One region of the Rubrobacter tropicus genome, then DNA from elsewhere that is predicted to be linked to it. Evidence: riboswitches for the same ligand, from Rfam matches in the RefSeq annotation. Region 1 holds a riboswitch; each other region holds the start of a gene.

Region 1 (5,247 bases):
CGAAAAAGAAGCCCTGGGCCTCGTCGCAGCCGTGGGCGCGCAAGAAGGCGAGTTGCTCCGCCGTCTCGACGCCCTCCGCGACCACCCTGAGGCTGAGGTCGTGGGCCAGCCCGATCACGGCGGCCGTGATCGCCGCGTCCTCGCGGTCCTCCGGTACGCCCCGGATAAAGGAGCGGTCGATCTTGATCCGCTGCACGGGCAGCGCCTTGAGGCGGTAGAGCGAGGAGTAGCCGGTGCCGAAGTCGTCTATCGAGATTCCGACTCCCCCGAGCTCCGTCCTGAGCCTCCCGAGGGTCGCGAGCGCGGTCTCCGGGTCCTCCATGAGCAGGCTCTCGGTTATCTCGAGCTCCAGGTTCTCCTGCTCCATCCCGCCCTCGGCGAGCGCCCCGGCTATGTCGTCCGCGAGGTCCCTGCGGCCGAACTGGCGCGCGGAGAGGTTGACGGAGACGCGCAGGGGCGGCAGCCCCGCCTCCCGCCACGCCCTGCCCTGCCGGCACGCCGAGCCGAGCACCCACCGGCCCACGGAATTTATGAGGCGCGACTCTTCCAGGATGGGGATAAACTCGCCCGGCGACACGAGCCCCCGTTCGACGTGCCGCCAGCGCAGGAGGGCCTCGGCACCCACTATCCTGCCCGTCGAGAGGTCTACCTGGGGCTGGTAGTACAGTACGAACTGTTCGTCCTGGAGGGCCCGTCGCAGGTCCCTCTCCAGCGTCAGGCGGGCCGTCGCCTGGGCGTTCATCTCCTCGGTGTAGAACCGGTGCCCGTTGCCTCCCTGGCGCTTGGCCCGGTACATGGCGGCATCGGCGTCCTTTAGCAACCTCTCCCTCCCGGAAGCCGGCCACAACGCTATGCCCATGCTCGCCGACACCGGTATCTGGTCCCCGGCGAGGAGGACCGGCTCCAGCAGGCGCCTCTGCACGTCCTGGGCCACGCGCGCGGCGTCCTCCGCTTCGGAGAGGTTCTCGAGGATAAGGGCGAACTCGTCGCCGCCCAGGCGGGCCACGGTGTCGCTCTCGCGGACGCGGTCCCTGATGCGCCTTGCCACCTCCCGGAGCAACGCGTCCCCGCAGTCGTGCCCGAAAGTGTCGTTGACGGCCTTGAAGCGGTCCAGGTCCACGAACACCAGCGCGAGCGGCACCCCCGACCTCTCCGCGCGGGCCACGGCCTGCTGGAGGCGGTCCTGGAACAGGGCGCGGTTGGCGAGGCCCGTCAGCGGGTCGTACTGGGCGAGGTAGGCCAGCCTCTCCTCGGCCTTTTTGCGCTGGATCGCGTACCGGATCGACCGGGCGACGAGCTCCCCGTCCCCCGCCCCTTCACCAGATAGTCCTCGGCCCCGCCCTGGAGGGCCAGAAGCGCTATCTCCTCGTCGTCCCGGCCGCTGAGCACGACTACAGGCGTCCGCGACGCCACCGTCCGCACCCTCTCCACCGTCTCCATCCCCTGGGAGTCGGGCAGCGAGAGGTCGAGCAGCACCACGTCGAACTCCGACCGTTCGAGCTCCTCGACGGCGTCCCCGAGCCGGGCCGTGTGGCTTATCTCGAAGTCCCACATCAGGCCGGGCTCGGAGAGCATAATCTCCACCAGCCGCGCGTCGCCGGGGTTGTCCTCGACCAGCAGCACGCCGACGGTCTCCCGCCGCGCCCCGTTGGTTTCGCTAGCCACCGTTCCCCTGCGGCAGCTTCACGACCGAGAACCAGAAGTGCTCTATGGCCCGCACGATCTCGATAAACCGGTCCAGATCAATGGGCTTCACGACGTAGGCGTTGGCGTGCAAGTCGTAGCTCTTGATAAGATCCCGCTCCGCCTCGGACGTAGTCAGAACCACCACCGGGATCAGACGCAGCTGAGGGTCCTCCTTGATCTCCGCGAGCACCTCGCGGCCGTCCTTGCGCGGCATGTTCAGGTCGAGCAGGATCAAGTCCGGCAAAGACACGCCGGCATACCCCTCCCGCCTCCGCAAGAACCGCATTGCCTCCACCCCGTCAGCGACGTGGTGCAGGTTATTCCGGACCTTGCTCTCCTTCAGCGCCTCCCGCGCCAGCCGCGCATCCCCCAGGTTGTCCTCGACCAGCAGGATCTCGATGGGTTCCGTATTGGGCATTTCGGTTGAGACCACCCTTCTCGACCCATCGGCCGACGTGCGCGCAACCGCCCCGAGATCCCGGAGCGTTCCTGTCTAGCTACTCCCGACCCTTGGCCCGGGAGACCATAAACTGCGATTCGGATAGGCGAGAGGGTGATCAGAGTCGCTGGCGAATCAGCCCACATCGTCGGCAACCCGGCTATCTGCTCTCGCGAGACCCGTGGCTTTGCGTCCCTGCCTCGCGGCAGGTTTGCCTTTGTCCGCTTCCAGTGTACCCCCACCACGAGAAATGATACAAGAGCGCACTTGTAGAACCGCGCGGTCGGATCAGGCCGCGAAAAGCATCGGGGCTCTCGCGAAGACAGACTGTGTCGCGCCCCGCGGGTCATGCGCCCCGCACATCCACAGCGAATGTCGGGCGCGTAGCTTGTAGAGAAACGCCTCGCGTCAGGCGGGCTCTATGCTCGCGCTCAGGCCCTTACCGAGCAGGCGTTCCTCGTAAAGCTCCGCCAGCTCTTTGTGGCAACTCTTCACCACAGCCCGGCCATTCCTGTGCGCCTCGTACATGACCGCGGCTGCCCTCTTGTACGTCATGCCGGGGATCGCCCTCTTGAGCACCACGACGACCCTCGGCATCGAGTTGTTCCAGTCATTGTGCAGGACGACGTTCCAGGGCAACCCCAGCCTAGCCTTGTTCCCAGTCCGACTCCGTTTCTCTTTTATAGGATGCGCCGTAGCCATGCAGGGCATTGTGGATTTCTACCGGAGCGAACGCATCCCCCAGATGGCCCATTCTCGCGTGGCACGTATGTGCCAAATAGGGCACAGAGAAGGCGCCCCTGGAGGGGCGCCCGATGAATCGAGGTGGTCAGGAGTTACGGAGTAGGTGCGTCGCTGTTGACGGTAACCTGTCCGGTGCCACTGTTGAAGTTGCCGTCGACATCGGTGTTGTCGACGTGGCTGGCGGTGATCACCCCAGCATCGGCGTTCCCTGTAACGCCACCAAAGGTGACGTCCGCGCTCTTGTTGTAGCCGTAGCCCTCAAGCTCATCCTGCTCGTCACAGCTGGCAAAGGTACTTGTCTCCGTTATGCACTGGGTGAAGGCAGTACCAGCATTCCGCAAATCACTCTCGAGGTTGGCTACTTGGGCTCGCTCCCTCTGGGCGAGAAAGGCCGGTATGGCGATGGCCGCCAGTATACCGATGATGATCACCACGACTAGGAGCTCGATGAGGGTAAAGCCGCGCTCGTCACGGGGCACCTCCTGCATCTCTCGCAACCTCTTGCCAAACCAGCGCAGCATGCGGTTCTCCTTTCCGACGATGTGTGTTGCTGCTAACTTGCCTATCGTAGTTGAGCCCACTTATGCATCTTCTAGACGCCCTCCTGGAAATTTTTCGGTTGGGGGGATCTGTTGGAAGCGTAAGCGGGCTTTTCTAGGTGCAGCCTACGCTGTAGCACTCGCGCCAGCTCCACTGCCTCATGTTGTAGAAGCCGGCGCGCTGGCTGAACTCGCCGACTACGGAGAACGGGTCTACGGTCCCGCCGATCGTCATCTCGTTCTCGGCGATGACGAAACCCTTGACGGTCCTGTTGCCGCTGTTGGTGTAGCTCCCGGTCGTCGTGCCGTTTCCCGTTACGATGATCACGCCGTCAAACCCGTTGGAGCTGTTCCTGATATCGAGGTCTCCGTTTTCTACAACGATCAGTCCCTTGCCAGGCCCGGAGGGAAAGCTCGCGGTATAGGTGACGTCTCCGCCTTTAGCGTCCACGTAGAACACGGTCTGATCGGTCGAGTTCTCGGGATACTGCACGTCGCTACCGGAAGTCGGGCTGTCGTCGATATTCACGGAACCCTCGTAGTAGTTGCACGCGCCTCCGACGCACTGGCTTCGGGCGATCTGCTCCAGCGAGGTCAGGTCGAACTCCGCGTACGGGTCAAATGGATGGGAGATCGTCTTTGCCGGGTTGGGGTCGTCCAGGTCGTCCGGCAACTTTCTGACGAACCTCTGCTGCGAGCCCCTGGTCGCCGTCGTGGAGTCGTAGTTGTTTATTCCGTCGGCGACACTGTCGGAGGGACCATCGCAATTACCCGCGCTGTTGCAGATAAGTCCCTCTGCGCCAAGCCCGGCCTTGTCTACTCTGGGCGAGGCCGGATCTGGCGCCGTGCGCCGCGGCGAGGTGTTGAGGTTGGAAGTCGGAGTGAAGTTGAGCGGGTTGGTGGTATCCCAGTCCCTATACAAGGCCGCGGGATCGGCGGGCCCGTTCGCAAGGTCGGCATTCCCGAGAACGATATCTTCTCCGGCGAAGAAGCTGACACCGCTCAGGTCTACGTTGCCGTTAAACCGTATCGTTTGTGGCGTGTAGTAGGCCGTCGGCACGTCTAGGCGGTTCGTATGGAATATCGCCTGCACCGTGCGGACCGCTCCCGTGCCGTCGGCCGGGTAATAGCCGGTGGAGGTTATCTTGAAGTAAGACCGCTTCCCGGCCTCGACGCTAACGGGAGCGTCCTCATCCACGCCGCCGCACGGGTCGGAGACCGGATCGTTGAGCTGATCGAAGCACCGGATGGTCACGTTGAATCGTCCACCTCCGAACTCCCGGCTAACCCCTGGCTGGCGCGTTACGGTGGCACCGGAACAGGTGCTCGGATCCGCCCACACGGTCGCCGAAGGAGACCAATCCGCCCCGATCCGCCGGCCCGGAGAGCAGTCGTTCGTGTAATCGTTATCGTAATGTTGGCGCACCACGTCGGAGAGTTGTTGCTGCTTCGCGGCCATTACGCCGGCCTCCGCTATCTCCAGCGCGCGCTGCCCCCGGTTCACTTCCACTACGGTCTCTAGGTCGTTGCGCACGAAGACCAGAAGCCCCGCTCCCATCACTCCGACTATCACCATCACGAAGATGGCCATGGGCAGGGCGATTCCGGCCTCGCCTCTCTTCAAACTTCGCGCCTTCATCTGAGCCGGTTCCTCAATTTTACGTCGGTAGCAAGGGTCTGAGTGGCCGGCCCGGAGATCCCGCGGTCCACCTGGACCCTGAGTTCTATGTGCACCAGCTTCATCTGTCCCTCGGTTATGGACGGAGGAGACGCGGGATCGCAGCTATCCACGCTCTCGCAGAACGTAAAGCTGAGCCCGCCGGGCCTGACGAACTCGAC
Region 2 (5,247 bases), 130 kb from region 1:
ACTTCGGCGCCCAACCTTCGGAGAAGGAGGTGGTCGAGGAGCAGGGCATCGTGGCCACGATGTTCCGCGTCGGCGAGTCGCAGATCGAGCTCGTCCAGCCGACCCGCCCCGACTCTCCCGTCGGCAAGTTCCTGGCCAAACACGGCGAGGGCTTCCACCACGTGGCCTTCCAGGTGGACGACCTCGAAGCCGCCCTCTCCGACCTGAAAGGCAACGGCGTCCAGCTCATAGACGAGTCGCCCAGGATCGGCGCCGGGGGCAGCCGGATGGCCTTCGTGCACCCGAAGGGCGCCTTCGGGGTGCTCACCGAGCTTGTAGAATTGCCCGAAGGCTAGGTCTACCGGAAGGGACGCTGCATGGACGTCGAGAAACGCCGGGACGAACGACGCACCGAGTCCGGTATCGAGGTCAAGCCCCTCTACGGCCCCCCGGACCTCGAAGGTTTCGATTACCAGGAGAAGCTCGCCGACCCCGGCGCCTTCCCTTACACCCGCGGCCCTTACCCCTCGATGTACCGCGGCCGGCCCTGGACTATGCGCCAGTACGCGGGCTTCGGGACCGCCGGAGAGACCAACCGGCGCTTCAAGTACCTCACGGAGAATGGCCAGACCGGACTCTCCGTCGCCTTCGACCTGCCGACCCAGATGGGCCGGGACTCGGACCACGAGCTTAGTCTCGGCGAGGTCGGAAAAGTCGGGGTCGCCATAGACTCCCTCCTCGATATGCGCGACCTCTTCGACGGGATACCCCTCGCCGAGGTCTCGACCTCCATGACAATAAACGCCACGGCCTCGACCCTGCTGCTCCTCTACTCGCTCGTCGCCGAAGAACAGGGCGCGAGGCCCGAGCAGGTAACCGGCACCACCCAGAACGACGTCCTGAAGGAGTACCTGGCGCGCGGGACGTACATCTACCCGCCGGCTCCTTCCATGAGGATCACGACCGACATGTTCGCGTACTGCGCGAAGGAGCTTCCGCGCTGGAACACGATCTCGATCTCCGGCTACCACATCCGCGAGGCGGGATCCACGGCCGTCCAGGAGCTCGCCTTCACCCTCTCCAACGCCATCGCCTACGTCGAGGCGGCGACCAAAGCGGGGCTCGAAGTCGACGAGTTCGCCCCGCGGCTCTCGTTCTTCTTCAACGCCCACAACGACCTCTTTCAGGAAGTCGCCAAGTACCGGGCGGCGAGGAGGATGTGGGCCAGGATCATGCGCGACCGCTTCGGCGCGACCGACGAGAGGAGCCTGAAGCTCCGCTTCCACACGCAGACCGCAGGCTCCTCGCTCACCGCCCAGCAGGCCGAGAACAACATAGTGCGAACGACGGTTCAGGCACTCTCGGCCGTGCTCGGCGGCACCCAGAGCCTTCACACCAACGCCTTCGATGAAGCGCTCGCCCTGCCGACCGAGCGGAGCGCCCGCATAGCGCTCAGAACCCAGCAGATCCTGGCCAACGAGGGCGGCCTCACCGACACCGCGGACCCCCTGGCCGGCTCGTACTTCGTCGAGTCGCTGACCGACGCCGTGGAGGAGGAAGCCTGGGAGTACATCGGCCGGATCGACGAGATGGGCGGTTCGGTCAAGGCCATAGAAGAGCGTTTCATGCAGGCGGAGATCGAAGACGCGGCCTTCCGCTACCAGCGCGAGGTGGAGAAGGGGGAGCGAATCATAGTCGGCGTGAACCGCCACGCCGGCGACGAGGACCCGGAGATGGACCTCCACACCGTGGACGAGTCGATCCGCGATACCCAATCCGCCCGCCTCGCCGAACTCAAGGAGGCCCGCGACAACGCCGCCGTGGACCGCGCGCTCGCGCGACTGAAGGCGGCGGCCGAGGGCGACGAGAACCTCCTCTATCCTATGCGGGAAGCATTGTCAGAGCTCGCCACCCTCGGCGAAGTCTCCGACACTTTACGCGGGATCTTCGGCCAATATAAACCCTGAAGCGGTTTGCAAGGAGGTCGAACCTCCTTGCAGGGCGATCGGCTTTCAGCTCTCAGCTCTCAGCAAGAGCAAAAAGCCGACCGCGCGGATCGCGGTGGCATTGCCACCGCGATCCGCCTTAGAGGCCTTTCCGATAGAATCGTACACAACGTGGAGCCCTTCACGTTTGCCGGGGTGCCCGCCGGGTAAACTGGCAAGGCTTACGAAAAAGGCAAACCCGTCGCGAGGCGGGGACGCAAAGCCACGGGCCTCTTGCTGAGAGGGCGCCGGGTCGCCGAAGGAGGGTTCAATGTCTTTGATCCGTAGAACAAGCTTGTTGGCCGGGGCTTCCACGGCCGCGCTTCTTGTGTTTATTAGCCTTCAAGGGGCTACCCAGGAGGCCATGACCCAGCCCGTTCGGGAGGAGGATCCTACCTACCAGGAGGGTTCCGCCCGGCAGTTCGCGCCGGGTGAGATCATCGTCGGCCTCGAACAGCCGGCCTCCCAGGCGGACCTCCGCGACCTGAACCGGGAGACGGGGGCCACTATCGAAGAAGACCTTCCTCGCAGCGATGTGAACGTCGTGGACCTGCCGCGCGACCTGACCGTGAACGAGGCGGTGCGGGCCTACGAAAACTCTCCCGACGTCGCTTACGCCGAGCCGAACTTCAAGCTCCAGCCGGCCGCGGTCCCGAACGATCCCCAGTTCAACAACCTTTGGGGCCTCAACAACACCGGGCAGACCGGCGGGACTTCCGACGCCGACGTGGACGCGCCGGAGGTGTGGAACACGGCCACGGGCAGCCAGGACACCGTCGTTGCCGTGATCGACGAGGGCATAGACACGAACCACCAGGACCTCAGGGGCAACCTGTGGACGAACACCGGCGAGATAGCCGGTAACAACGTCGACGACGACGGCAACGGTTACGTGGACGACGTCAACGGTTACGACTTCGCCAACGACGACGCGAGCGTCTACGACCCCGACCCCATAACCGGCAACGGCGACGAGCACGGCACGCACGTCGCGGGCACCATAGCCGCCACCGGCAACAACGGGGTCGGGATCACGGGCGTCAACTGGCGGGCGCAGGTCGCCTCCCTCAAGTTCCTCGGCGCGAACGGTGGCTACACCTCCGATGCCGTAGAGGCCATCAACTACGCGGTCGCCGAGGGCATGGACATCTCCAACAACTCCTGGGGCGGCGGTGGCTACAGCCAGGCGCTGCGCGACGCCATCGCCAGGGCCGACGCCGCGGGACACATCTTCATAGCCGCGGCCGGCAACGGTGGCTCCGACGGGGTCGGCGACAACAACGACGCCACGCCGCACTATCCCTCCAACTACGAAGTCCCGAACGTCGTCTCCGTGGCCGCCACCGACGACACCGACGCCCTCGCTTCGTTCTCCAACTTTGGGGCGACCAGCGTGGACCTTGCGGCGCCCGGCGTCGGTATCCTGAGCACGCTGCCGGGCAACAGCTACGGCAGGTACAGCGGCACCTCGATGGCGACACCCCACGTCGCCGGCGTCGCGGCGCTCATCAAGAGCCGGGAGCCCGGCCTGGACGACGCCCAGATCAAGGCCCAGCTCCTGCAGTACGTCGACAACAAGGCGAGCCTCCAGGGCAAGGTCGCGACGAACGGCAGGATCAACGCCCTGCGCTCGGTGACGGAGAACGCGGACACGACGAAGCCGACCGTAACGGAGAAGCGCCCGGTGCCTGCTAGCAGCATCCGGGACCGCACGCCCAAGATCACGGCGACCGTCAAGGACAACAAGACCGATCTCCAGAAGGGCAACATACAGCTCTACGTAGATGGTTCGGCGCGGGGCGGGTTCACCTACTACGCGGGTGTGGACCGGCTCATCTACACTACCCCGACGCTCTCTTACGGCAACCACAGCGTCAGGATCGTCGCCAAGGACACGGCCGGCAACACCACCTCCTCCAGCTGGGGCTTCAAGGTAGTCAGGTAAGACCGGCCGGGGCCAAACCAGCGCGCGGGAGCCGGGGCACAGTGAGTCCCGGCTCCCGCTTCTCTGCGCTCGGTTGTCGGGCCGCAAAGATGGACGGTTTGGGGGAGGGCTTATGGTAGTATTGGCCGGAAATGGGGGCTTTCGCGTCCCGTTTTCGTACCCGTTCTAGAACACGGGCTTCGGCCCGCGGGAGGTTGGCAGACGTGGTTGATTGGTTCCGCAGACGAGCGGGAAAAGACGAGGCCCCAGGTAGCGCGAACTCGGGGCCTGCCGGCGGGCTAGAGGCCGAGACGGCCGGGGAGTTGGTGGATCGGACGCCCAAGCCCGAAGAGCCCGCGGACGGGTTCTCGGAGGCCGGGATACGGGAGGCGTTGCGGGACGTCAGGGACCCTGAAATTGGGCGCGACCTCATCTCGCTCAACATGATCCGGAACGTCGACATCGAGGGTTCCGGCGTCACAGTCGGTGTCGCGCTGACGACGGCGGGCTGCCCGATGAAGCACCGGATCACCACCGACATCAGGGACCGGCTCATGATGATCGAGGGGATCGAGAGCGTCGAGATCGACTTCGGCGTCATGACCGACGACGACCGCCAGAACTTGATGACCTCCCTGCACGGCGGCCCCTCGGAGCTTGCCCCCGCCTTCCGGGACGAGTCGAAGACCCGCATCATCGCCGTCGTCTCCGGCAAGGGCGGGGTCGGCAAGAGCACCGTCGCCGTCAACCTGGCCGCCGCGCTCGACAGGGCCGGCAAATCGGTCGAGATCCTGGACGCCGACGTCCACGGCTCCTCCATCCCCGTGATGCTCGGCTCGACCGAGAAGCCGAACGTTGTGGGAGGCGTGATCTTCCCGATAGAGTCCGAAACGGGCCTGAAGTTCATCTCCATGGGCAACTTCGTCAACGAGGGCCAGGCTATCATCTGGCGTGCCCCCATCGTCAACAAGGCCCTCACCCAGCTGATGCGCGACGTCTACTGGGACGAGCCCGACTTCATAATCGTCGACATGCCCCCCGGCACCGGCGACGTCGCCCTCACGGTCGCCCAGATGATCCCCAAGGCCGAGGCGCTGGTCGTAACCACCCCCCAGGCCGACGCCGCCCGCGTCGCCGTCAAGGCGGGCAAGATGGCCGTCCAGGCCCACCTCAAAGTGGCCGGCGTCGTGGAGAACATGGGCCACGCCGTCTGCCCGTGCTGCGGCGAGGAGATGAAGATCTTCGGCGGCGACGGCGGCAACCAGGTGGCCGAAGAGCTCGGCTCCACGGTCATGAGCCGCATCCCCATCCTCCCGGACGCAACAGGCGAACCCGGCAACGCCCTCTTCGACGAGGACT
Region 3 (5,247 bases), 890 kb from region 1:
GCCGGTCGGCCGCCTCCTGCAACCCGACCCGCTCCAGCAGCGCGTTCCCCCGCTTCTTCCGGTCCGCGCGCGAGATGCCGTGCAACGCGGCCTGCAAGTTGAGGTGCTCCCTCCCGGTCAGGAACGGGTCGAGCGCGGCCTCCTGCAGCGCCGCCCCGATGGAGGCCCTGACCTGCGGCCCCTCCCTGACGATGTCGTAGCCGGCGACCCTCGCGGTCCCGCCCGTCGGCGGCAGCAGCGTCGTCAGCATCAGGACGGTCGTAGATTTCCCCGCGCCGTTCGGGCCGAGAAAGCCGTAGGCCTCGCCGGGCTCGACGCGCAGGTCGATGCCGTCCACGGCCCGCGGTCCCTTCCTGAACTCCCGGACGAGGCCCTCGACGATTATCCCGCTGTCGCGTCCCACTACGCGGTCACCTTCAGGCCCGTGAGCCTCTCGCTCTCCTCCCACAGCCTGCGCCGGGCCTGCGGATCATCGGCGACCTTCTTCGGCTCGATGACCTTGCGGTCCGAGTAGTACCGGCCGCTGACGCCCTCCACCTCGGGCGAGGAGGCCAGCCAGATCAGGGTGTCGGCCCCCTGCTCCGGCGTCCTCATGAACGGCTTGAAGAGCCGGAAAAAGATCGTGAACAGCCCCGAGTTGTCGCTCCCGAACCTGGTATTGACGGCCCCCGGGTGCATGCAGGTGGCCGTTACGCCAGTCCCTTTCAGCCGCCCCGCTAGCTCGTAGGTGAACATGATGTTGGCGAGCTTGGTCATCCCGTAGACGGGGAAACCCCTGTACTTCTTCCTGGACTGCAAGTCGTCGAAGTCGATGTTCCCCCACCGTTCGGCCTCCGAGGAGACGGTGACGACCCTGCTAGGGGCGCTCTCTTTGAGCAGATCCATAAGCAGGTTCGTGAGCAGGAACGGCGCCAGGTGGTTTATGGCGAACGTGGTCTCCAGGCCGTCCACGGTCTCGCTCCTCGTGCTCTGAACGAGCCCCGCGTTGTTGACGAGCACGTCGAGCCTGTCGTAGCGCTTCTTGAACTCGTCGGCCAGCGCGCGCACCTCGGCCTGCGAGGAGAGGTCGGCGAGCGCCAGGTCCACGCGTCCGCCGGTCCGGGCCCGGATCTCGGCCGCCGCCTCCTCCCCGCGCTCGGGGTTGCGCCCTACCAGGACGACGTCGGCCCCCATCGCGGCCAGCGCCGTCGCCGCCGCCTTGCCTATGCCGGAGGTCCCGCCCGTGACGAGCGCCACCTTCCCACCCATGCCAGTGTTACTCAAACCTGCTCCTCTTGGTCTCTGAACTTCGCGAGCGCCCTGAGTCTATACCTTGAAGATCCAGGCCAACCCGCAGTCTCGTCCCCTTCGCCCCGGCCGTCCGTAACCGGGGCCACCTTCCGCCCATCGGATCGCGGGTCGGCCTCCTCACCCGCGTGGTAGGCCCTACGACCTTCTCCCCCCGGCAAGCGTGGTGAGCATCCCGACGGCCACCGCCCACGTGGCGACGTGCTCGATCATCAACGTGCCGACCCCGGCGGCGGTCACGCCGGGCATGGAACCCGCGAACAGGAGCAAGACGTCGGGCACCAGCGAGACCACCAGCACCACCAGAGCGACCCTCCGGAACAAACGCACCGGACGCCGCGCGAAGCGCAGGATCAGGCCGAACACCACCACGGCGCCCGTTACCCCAACCACGGTGAAGAACACCGTCGGCCCCACGCCGAGCGGCTGAAACCCCTCCCCGATCCCAAACACGGAGACCGCGACCGTCCGGATCACGACGTTCACCACCACCGCAACCACCACCGTGAGCGCCCCGACCATCGCCAGCCGCCCCAACGGAACACCCCGACCCTCGGCCCCACCCGATACAGCAGCCACGCCCGCCTCCTCTCCCATCCCGCCGGACACCCTGCGCCTCCGACTATAATGTAGTTATTCACAATAACATTGACAACAATGAACGTCAACGGTTAAGATGCGATCAAAGGAGTTGGTAGTATGGGTTTCGTGTGGGGAGCGGCATGGACACGGTAAGTTCGGGGGCTGTCGGGGATCTCTCCCTGCGTTTGGTCGACGAGTTCGCCGCGTTTGGGCCGGCGTACATGAAGTGGGTACGTTCGCGGATGCGGGAGCCGGGCGTCAGTTACGCGCGGATGCGGTTGCTCGGGGCCTTGCATTGCGGGGGGCCCAAGATCATGAGCGGCATCAGCGACGAGCTCGGGGTGACGCGCCGCAACGTGACGGCGCTGGTCGACGGGCTGGAGCAGGAGGGCCTGGTCAGGCGTCTGCCCCACCCCACCGACCGGCGCGCGATCGTCATAGAGCTGACCGACGAGGGCGGAAGGACCATGGAAACCCAGTACGAAGAGCACCGCAAGGACGTGGCGGAGCTCTTCGTAGGGCTCTCCGAGGAAGACCGGCGTGAGCTCGTCAGGCTCCTGGGCCTCTTGCGAGAGAGGTTGCGGGAAGAGGGCGGCTGCCAGGCCTGAAAGCGGCTTTCAGCATCTTTGAGAAGTACGAGAGCATTGAAGTTTTACGGCGCCTTGCGGAAGTAACGACCCAAAAGGGGCACAGACCACAGGCATCAGGGGCGGTAAGCGAGGCGGGGTGCCGAAAACAACCCCTGAATCCTGAGAGCCTGCGAAGCAGGCGACCCGAAACCTGAAGCTTCAGAACCCACCAGTCTGGCCCACTCGCGAGCCCCTCGCCGTCCGTCAGGGGGTCGCGGCGGTTGCCGTGTGGCGGATCCAGTCGATCTGGGTGTAGACGGTCTTCTTGGGCCTGTTGCCGTTCAGCCAGGCCGGGAACCAGGAGTTGACCATCAGGTGCATGGACGTCTGGGGGATGCCGGTGTCCCAGGTGCGCATCGGGCGGCCGTCCACGTAGAAGGTCATGGAGTCCGAGGCGTAGTCGAAGGCGTATTCGTGGTAGGCGGCGGTCGGGTCGAAGCCGAGTTGCGCGGTCTCGGTGTGGGTCTGCTGGCCGCCGGCGTAAGTCGTGAACATGACGCGGCCCGAGCGATCGTTGTAGATCTCTATGTCGATCTCGCTCTCGAAGTCCGGGCTCTTGTAGAGGAAGAAGCCCGTGATGGAGCCCGGGGCGTACGCGGGTTTCACGCGGGCGGAGTAGGAACCGTAGCCGTGGAGGGCGTTCGTGAGGGCCTCGCCCCCCTCGTAGGAGCGGGCGGGGTGTTTGATCCTCAGGTTGCCCCCGCTCGCGTCCACGTTGGTCGGGTCGAGGTAGCTGCGCCCGAGGTTGTGGTCGCCGGTCGACCAGCGGGCGGTATCGAACGAGTCGAAGGGGTCGTAGAAGCTCGTGGCTTCCTGCGCCCCGGCGGTCCCGGCGAAGACGATCGTGAAGGCCAACCCGGCAAACAGGAGTGAGAGTACCCGTCGCAAGCGCGCTCCTTTCGGTAACCCGGCCGCCTCCCGCGCTGGAGGCCCGTGGTTTTGCGTCCCCGCCTCGCGGCGGGTTTGCCCTTATCGTGAACGTCCGGCGCTCCGGCCCGACGGTCGTACTCTGGTCCGCGATGGCCCCCGGAAGAGGACTCCCCAGCAACGTATTCTACCGGGTGTGCCGGATCCAGTCGACCAGAACGTAGGAGTCTCGGCGTGGTTTCTTGCCGTCGAGCCAGGTCGGGAACCAGGTGTTCGTGTAGAGGTACATCGTGTTCTGCGGCAGGCCCGTGTTGAAGGTCTTCATGAGCTTGCCGTCCACGTAGAAGCGCACGGCCCCAGGCCCGTAAGTAAAGGCGTAGTCGTGGAAACTGGCCGTGGGATCGAAGGGCAGGCGCATGGTGACGTGGTTCGTCGTCCGGCCGCCGGCGTGGGTGGTGAACCAGATCCTGCGCGAAGAGTCGTTCGGGATCTCTATGTCTATCTCGCGGGCGAAGTCCGGCGGGCGGTAGACGAAGAAGCCTGTGACGGAGCCCGGGGTGTTCGGCAGCTTCAGGCGCGCTGCGTAGGAACCGTGGTAGTAGAGGTTGTTGGATCGGATCTCCGCCCCCTGCACGGTGTTTGCCGGCATCTTGAGGCGCAGATGGCCGTTGGCGACGCTCACGTTGTCGGCGTCCAGGTAGCCGCGGCCCAGGGCGTGGTTCTCTTTAGTCCAGCGGGCGGCCTCGAAAGTGCCGAAGCCGTCGAAAAAGCCCGCGCCCTGCGCCTGGGCGACGCCGGAGATCAAGAACACCTGCAAAGCCCCAACCGCGAACAAAACCCAAACTCGCTTCACAAAAAGCCCCCGCCTCGTAAGACCCGACTCCGGAATCAGATACCCGCAACTCCGTATACGTTACCGCGTTCGAGGCGTGCGCGGGGTAAGAGGTTTCGCTCTTCCTGGCGCTCTATGTACGGATGGGGCATGTAGAGTAACCTACGCGTCATGGTTTCCTCCAGACAGCAACTCGACGTCCTCACCATCGGGGAGATGGTGGTCGACTTCATCTCGGCCGAGAAGACGGACACCTTGAGCAACGCCACCACCTTCAAGCGGTATCTCGGTGGGTCGCCGGCCAACATCGCCGTGTACGTCTCGAAGCTCGGGGGCCGGTCGGCCGTGATCGCCAAGACGGGCATAGGGGCTTTCGGGAAGTTCCTCAAGAGCGAGCTGCAGCGTCACGGCGTCGTCACCGATTACCTCCAGATGGACCACAGGACCAACACCACCGTCATCTTCGTCTCCTCAACGGCCACCACCCCCGACTTCGAGGAGTTCCGCATCGGCGACTACCTGCTCGAACCGAATGAGATACCGGACGAGGCGATAGACCGGGCGAAGGTCGTACATTCCTCGACCTTCGCCCTCTCGCGCGAGCCCTGCCGCTCGGCCGTGATAGGGGCTTTCCGCCGGGCGCAGGAGATGGGCAAGATCGTCTCGCTCGACCCGAACTACAGCCGCAGGGTCTGGCCCGACTACAAGGAGGCGCAGGGCGTTATCCGGGAGGCCTACAGGCACGTCAACCTGACCAAGCCCTCCGCCGACGACGCCCGCCGGGTCTTCGGCCCCGACTACGAGCCCGAGCAGTACATAGAAATGTTCCACGACCTCGGCCCCGAGACCGTCGTATTCACGATGGGCGGCGAGGGGAACCTGATCTCGGAGAACGGCAAGATCACGGCCCACGTCCCGACCCGCCCGGTGGACGTCGTCGACGCGACCGGCGCGGGCGACTCGTTCTGGGCGGGATTCCTGACGGCGCTCCTTGACGACAACCCCGTCGAACGCTCGGTCCTCTTCGCCCGCGAGATCGTCGAGCGCAAG
Region 4 (5,247 bases), 1.4 Mb from region 1:
GTGGACGAAGTCGGTGGCCCCAGAACCCCGGATCTCCTCCGCCAGGGATACCGAAGACTCCGCGTACTCCCGCGTCTTCGGCAGCCTCATAAACCCGGGAGGATCGCCCAGAAGCCCGTCGACAGCCTCCTTCAGCCGGGGTCTGACCCCGTCGAGGTCCCCGTCCTCCAGGCCCCCTTCCACCCCTTGCAGGTTCTCGTAATCGAAGGTGACTTCGGCCATGCTGGATCTCCCCTCTGTACGGGACGCCTTCCGGAGACAGTGTAGTCCAGGGTATAATCCCCGGCCATCGTGAGAGATAGGGCCCCAGTCGAGGAGACCATAAGCCGCCTGAAGTCCGCCTACCCCGACGCCCGCACCGCCCTGGACTGGACGACCCCCCTGGAGCTTCTCGTCGCCACGATCCTCTCGGCCCAGACCACGGACGTTCGCGTGAACCTGGTGACCCCGAACCTTTTCGCCAAGTACCCCACCGCCGCCGACTACGCCGGGGCCGACCCTGCGGAGTTGGAGGAGGACATCCGCCAGACCGGGTTTTTCCGAAACAAGGCGAAGTCGCTGCGGGGCATGGCCCGCGCTTTGGTAGAAGACCACGATGGCGAGGTCCCGCGCACCATGCGGGAGCTCGTCGCCCTGCCAGGCGTCGGGCGCAAGACCGCCAACGTGGTGCTCGGCAACGCGTTCTCCATCGACGAGGGCGTCGTGGTCGACACCCACGTCAGGCGCCTCTCGAACAGGCTGGGCTTCACCACCCACGACGATCCCGAGAAGATAGAGCGGGACCTCATGCAGACGGTCCCGAAGGAGGACTGGACGGTCTTTTCGCACCTCCTGATCCTGCACGGCCGCGCCGTCTGCAAGGCCCGCAAACCGGATTGCGAGGACTGCACGCTTAACGACCTCTGCCCCTCGGCCTTCCGGGTCTAGTAGCCCCATGCCCTCGAACGACATCCTCCACGCCCGCCTCCCGCCGGAAGAAGGCTTCGAGCTCTACCGGCACCGGAACGCGGGCGCGATGCGCACCCAGGGCTGGCACGGTTACTACTGGGCCAGGCCCACCGCGGCGGGCGACTACGAGATCCGGAGCGTCCCTGCCTCGCTCGGCGAACCCTCCACCCACGGCGGCGTCATGCCCAAAGAGGCCTTCGAAAGGCTGTACGAGAAAGCCGACCGCGTATAATGTCTGCTTGTGAAACGCGGGGGCATGGCAGAGCGGACGAATGCGCTGGTCTTGAAAACCAGAGGCGCCAAAACGCCCGAAGGTTCGAATCCTTCTGCCCCCGCCGCCAACTCGAATACGCACTCCACATTAAATTTGTTAAAAATCATTAAGATATTGGAGACTTTTGAGTTTCGGTTATGTACACTGTGGGTAACTTCTCATGTGGAGAAGGAAATGCAGGCCGCTTGAGAGACGGAAACAACAGAAAAAGGAGGACTGGATGAAGAGGGCAATACTCTTGGCCACTGTCGCACTTTTGGCCATGCTAGTCCTGGTGCCGATGGCGATGGCTCAGGACACCACCATGATGATGGGTGGCACGACGATGATGATGGAGCAGACGGGCGGCCAGATGATGGGCGGCACGACGATGATGGAGATGACCAGCGGTCAGATGGCTCAGGACGATCTGCCGACCAGCGGTGGCCCGGCCATACTCTTGCCGGCGGCCGCTCTGCTCGTGGGTTCGGGCATCTTGACCTACGCGATCCTGCGTCGCAGGTAGCAGATAACGTAACAAGCGGGGGACGGACCACCAACAGGTCCGTCCCCCATTTGGCCGGGGAAGAGCCTGCACCTCCCCGGTCTTTTTTGTAGCATTTCAGCTAGTCGGCACGCTTCGGCTTTACGGCCTCCGCTTTCGGCATCTCAGCCGCTTAGATCTTCCCGCACTCGGGTAACGTGTCGCCCCTTGTCTTGAACGCTTGTAAGAGTAATTGTCTGATGCCCATAGACCGGGAGTTCGAACCGGGTCGGTCGCAGTAACCTCTCCTGACAGGTTGCCCGGACGTTACTCGTTTACATGCCGGCAGCCCTTATCGTTGGGCCGACGCGGAGGTCCGCGGCGCGGCTCGTCGGCCACGCAAGCCCCGGTTAACAAAACTTAACGTTACTATAATCCGGGATCGGGCCGATCCTGCGAGGGGTGGGCCGGAGGTTACGGCACGTTCCCGGTCATTTTCCCTGGTCCCGGCCTGGCGCTCTGGGTAGACCACTGTCGCCACCGAGTCCGACGGCGGGCGCTTCTAAAGCGGGTTGCGGTGGTATTGAACCACCGCAACCCGCGCTATCGGCTATCGGCTATCGGCTATCGGCTATCGGCTATCGGCCGTCAGCCATCGGCCAAAGAAAAGGCAGCCGAAAGCTGATCGCTGAAAGCTGACGGCGATTGCAGGGAGGTCCAACCTCCCTGCAATCTGCTCTAGTAACCCTTCGCGGCGTAGTGGGCGTTCTCGTCCTCGTAGGAGCGCACGTAGTTGCCGCCGCCGGTGCCGGACCCCGAGTAGTAGTCGAAGTACTGGTGGGCCGTGTAGCGGACGTTGGGTATGCTGGTGGGGATCCAGGGTCCGTTGGGGTGGTGGTCCACGCACTCGTCCACGCTGGCCCTGTAGGTGGTGACGGCGATCGTGGTCCTGTCTCCGCGCCCGCGGATATCGGAGACGACGGAGCGGGTGATCGCCTCCCACGTCTGGCCCTGGGTCTTTCCGCGGGCCGGGACGATGCCCTTCTTGCCGTTGGGCTCGTTCATCAGGTCGTACACGATGACCGTCGGGTCCGAGCCGAACTGGGCGGAGAGCCTTTTCCACAGGTCCCTGAAGTGGCCCACCGTGCAGCGGGGGGAGTTGAGGGCCTGTTTGCCGGTGCCGTCGTGGCCGCCGATGGCCGCCGTCCAGTAGCCGCCGTAGTTGTGGCAGTCGAGCACGACCTTGAGGCCCGCCGCCCCGGCGTTGCGGACCGAGCGCTTCAGCCGCGCGAGCTCGGCCGTCTTCAGGCCGCCCCCGAGCACCGGCTGCAGGCGCTCCCACCGGAACCCGATCCTGACGATCCCCACCCCCTCGGAGCGCAGGTATCCGAAGGAGTTCATCCCGCCGTTGACCGCCGGGTCCGAGGGGGTGGGGTTGACGGTCGGGTACCAGTAATCTTCGCCGTAGACGCCTGGTGCCCTGTTGGAGTGGGTGCCCTCTTCCCACCGCTGCCCGCCCGAGAAGTTGACGCCGCGCCACGCCCCTGGCACGTCCAGGTGCCGCTTCACGAGCGCGGCCTGGTAGCCGGGTTTTGCGACGGCTATGGGGTTGGGGCCGCCCGCCCCCTCGCCCACGCTCATCCACAGGGAGGCGAAGTAGCCGCCGTCGTGGGTATCGTTGTAGCGCTCCGAGCACTCCTGCGCGGTCACCCACAGGCCCTTCGCGTCGGCGTGGGAGTACCACGCCTCGCCCAGTCGGGCCCACCGCTCCTCGTCGGGGGCGAACTCTTCGCGGCTCCTAGTCGTGTTCTGCGGGAAGCCGACCTCGCCTATGTAGCCCCGGGCACCCCGTAGCCAGGAGGTGAAGATCTTGAGCTCGTCGAGGGCCAGGTGGGTGACCGCATCCTGATACCCACCATGCTCCGGGTCTCCCGTGTGCGCCCGCGAGGGACCGCCGCCAACGACGCCCAGGGCGGTCGTCCCCGCCCCCGCAAGCGCCAGCCGCCTGATAAATCCCCTGCGGCTCAGGGTTCCGACGGCAGGCACCCTCGAAGAATCGCCAACGGACCGCACCTATTCCCCCCTCTTCTGTTCGGTGGCCCGGCCGCCTATCCGCGGATAGGCCCGTGGCTTTGCCTGCCCGCCTCACGACGGGGTCGCCCTTGCGCAGCAGGAGGCAAATGTATACATGTGAACAAGGGGTGTCAAGACGGCGAGGTTTGTCCGAGATGGACGAAGCGCCAGGTCAGCGAAGCGGCCCGTGGGACCGAGAAGGTCTGGCGAAAGCACCCGTTGCAGTAGGGAGCCCCCGGCGGTCCACCGGGGGCTCTTCCCGCTGCCGTGTCCTGCCCGCAAGACGGGGCATTCTTGGAGTGAGCCGCCCAGGACTCGAACCTGGAACCTAAAGATTAAGAGTCTTTTGCTCTGCCAATTGAGCTAGCGGCCCGTGCGCGGGGATTATAGCATCGCCGATCGGGATGGCCAGGGTCGAAGGTTAAGTTTTGTTGTCGAGGCTTGCGCGGACCCTGGCCGTGTGTTTATAATCTTTGTATCATCCTAGCGGTTCTTCTACGGGCCGCTAAGGGCCGGAAAAGGGGCTTCCCTTCTGTGAACGCCGGCCCTTTTTTTATGAGCTGGTCAGCAGTTCAGCCTGTCAGCATTTCAGCCGGTCAGCACGCCGCCTTCGGCGGCTCTCAGCGCTTCAGCCGGACCAGAAATCCTCTGCTCGCCCGGGTGGTGCCAGAGCAACCTCTGAAATGCTGAGATGCCGAAAGCGGAGGCCGCAAGGCCGGAGCGTGCTGACAGGCTGAAACGCTGTTTATCCGACTTCCCTTGCGATGGTGAAGAGCTCTTCGGCGTGGCGTTTCACCGAGGTCGCGAGGTTTTCGGTCGCGGTGGCTATGGTTACGCGGCGGAGGGGGGCGTGGAAGCGGGTAAGGTCGTCCCCGGACATGCCGGAGAGGCTTCGCCAGCCGACGGGGTTGCGTTCGCCGGGGAGGGGGAGGTGGCGGATCAGGCGCAGGTCGACGGAGAAGTCCTGGCGCCTGGGGAGGTCTATGAGGATGTCGAAGGGGCCGGCGACGCCCTTGCGGTAGCGGGTGAGGTAGCGGGACCAGGCCTCCTCGACCCGGCGTCGCCAGGAGGCGTCGTCGCGGAGGCGTATCAGGGGGTCGTAGCCCGGATGGCGCTCGTCGAACTGCAGGGCGAGGTGGTAGGGCTTTCGCTCGGCGAGGCGGTTCATCAGGACCGACGTGGAGCTCTCGGCCTCGGCCGAGTCCTCCAGCAGCACGAAGGCGCCCGCGTCGTCCTGTTCGGAGAGCTTGTCGAAGGTAACTATCTCGTCCTGAACGGCGTCCTGGACGGCGCGTTGGAACATCACCGTCGGGATGCGGAGGGCATGGTGGCCGTAGACGTTGTGGTGGATCAGGTACCTGGAAAAGACGAGGGACTGCAGGCATCCCGCGCTCTCCTCATCCAGGGAGAGGACGGCCCGGTTCTCCTGGCCGACGATCCTCAGGTTCTCGATCAGGGGCATCGCCTCGACGAGGCCGAAGGGCACCCT

Evidence for each region. Region 1 has a riboswitch for cyclic di-GMP ahead of GBA63_RS10290 (response regulator). Riboswitches for the same ligand answer to the same signal wherever they lie in the genome.
Region 2: it holds a riboswitch for cyclic di-GMP, as region 1 does, so the genes downstream of both, GBA63_RS09625 (S8 family peptidase) here and GBA63_RS10290 (response regulator) in region 1, are expected to answer to the same signal.
Region 3: it holds a riboswitch for cyclic di-GMP, as region 1 does, so the genes downstream of both, GBA63_RS05690 (family 16 glycosylhydrolase) here and GBA63_RS10290 (response regulator) in region 1, are expected to answer to the same signal.
Region 4: it holds a riboswitch for cyclic di-GMP, as region 1 does, so the genes downstream of both, GBA63_RS03185 (glycoside hydrolase family 5 protein) here and GBA63_RS10290 (response regulator) in region 1, are expected to answer to the same signal.

The regions. Positions count from the first base shown of each region.
Region 1 covers NZ_CP045119.1:2,066,437-2,071,683, reverse strand. Annotated here, with positions in the region: gene GBA63_RS23205 (putative bifunctional diguanylate cyclase/phosphodiesterase) at 1-1,192, opposite strand, end outside; gene GBA63_RS23575 (response regulator) at 1,213-1,665, opposite strand; gene GBA63_RS10290 (response regulator) at 1,658-2,104, opposite strand; cyclic di-GMP riboswitch class I at 2,273-2,351, opposite strand; gene GBA63_RS10285 (ATP-dependent Clp protease adaptor ClpS) at 2,534-2,764, opposite strand; gene GBA63_RS10280 (type II secretion system protein) at 2,962-3,450, opposite strand; gene GBA63_RS10275 (hypothetical protein) at 3,524-5,032, opposite strand; gene GBA63_RS10270 (PilW family protein) at 5,044-5,247, opposite strand, start outside.
Region 2 covers NZ_CP045119.1:1,934,354-1,939,600, forward strand. Annotated here, with positions in the region: gene mce (methylmalonyl-CoA epimerase) at 1-335, shown strand, start outside; gene GBA63_RS09620 (acyl-CoA mutase large subunit family protein) at 357-1,946, shown strand; cyclic di-GMP riboswitch class I at 2,147-2,225, shown strand; gene GBA63_RS09625 (S8 family peptidase) at 2,329-3,909, shown strand; gene GBA63_RS09630 (Mrp/NBP35 family ATP-binding protein) at 4,113-5,247, shown strand, end outside.
Region 3 covers NZ_CP045119.1:1,175,184-1,180,430, reverse strand. Annotated here, with positions in the region: gene GBA63_RS05710 (ATP-binding cassette domain-containing protein) at 1-403, opposite strand, end outside; gene GBA63_RS05705 (SDR family oxidoreductase) at 403-1,263, opposite strand; gene GBA63_RS05700 (DUF6069 family protein) at 1,426-1,866, opposite strand; gene GBA63_RS05695 (MarR family winged helix-turn-helix transcriptional regulator) at 2,010-2,477, shown strand; gene GBA63_RS05690 (family 16 glycosylhydrolase) at 2,703-3,386, opposite strand; cyclic di-GMP riboswitch class I at 3,397-3,476, opposite strand; gene GBA63_RS05685 (glycoside hydrolase family 16 protein) at 3,553-4,218, opposite strand; gene GBA63_RS05680 (carbohydrate kinase family protein) at 4,369-5,247, shown strand, end outside.
Region 4 covers NZ_CP045119.1:680,672-685,918, forward strand. Annotated here, with positions in the region: gene GBA63_RS03160 (glucose-6-phosphate isomerase) at 1-222, opposite strand, end outside; gene nth (endonuclease III) at 292-927, shown strand; gene GBA63_RS03170 (hypothetical protein) at 935-1,180, shown strand; tRNA gene GBA63_RS03175 (tRNA-Ser) at 1,199-1,283, shown strand; gene GBA63_RS03180 (hypothetical protein) at 1,443-1,727, shown strand; gene GBA63_RS03185 (glycoside hydrolase family 5 protein) at 2,424-3,758, opposite strand; cyclic di-GMP riboswitch class I at 3,777-3,856, opposite strand; tRNA gene GBA63_RS03190 (tRNA-Lys) at 4,059-4,131, opposite strand; gene GBA63_RS03195 (HD domain-containing protein) at 4,504-5,247, opposite strand, start outside.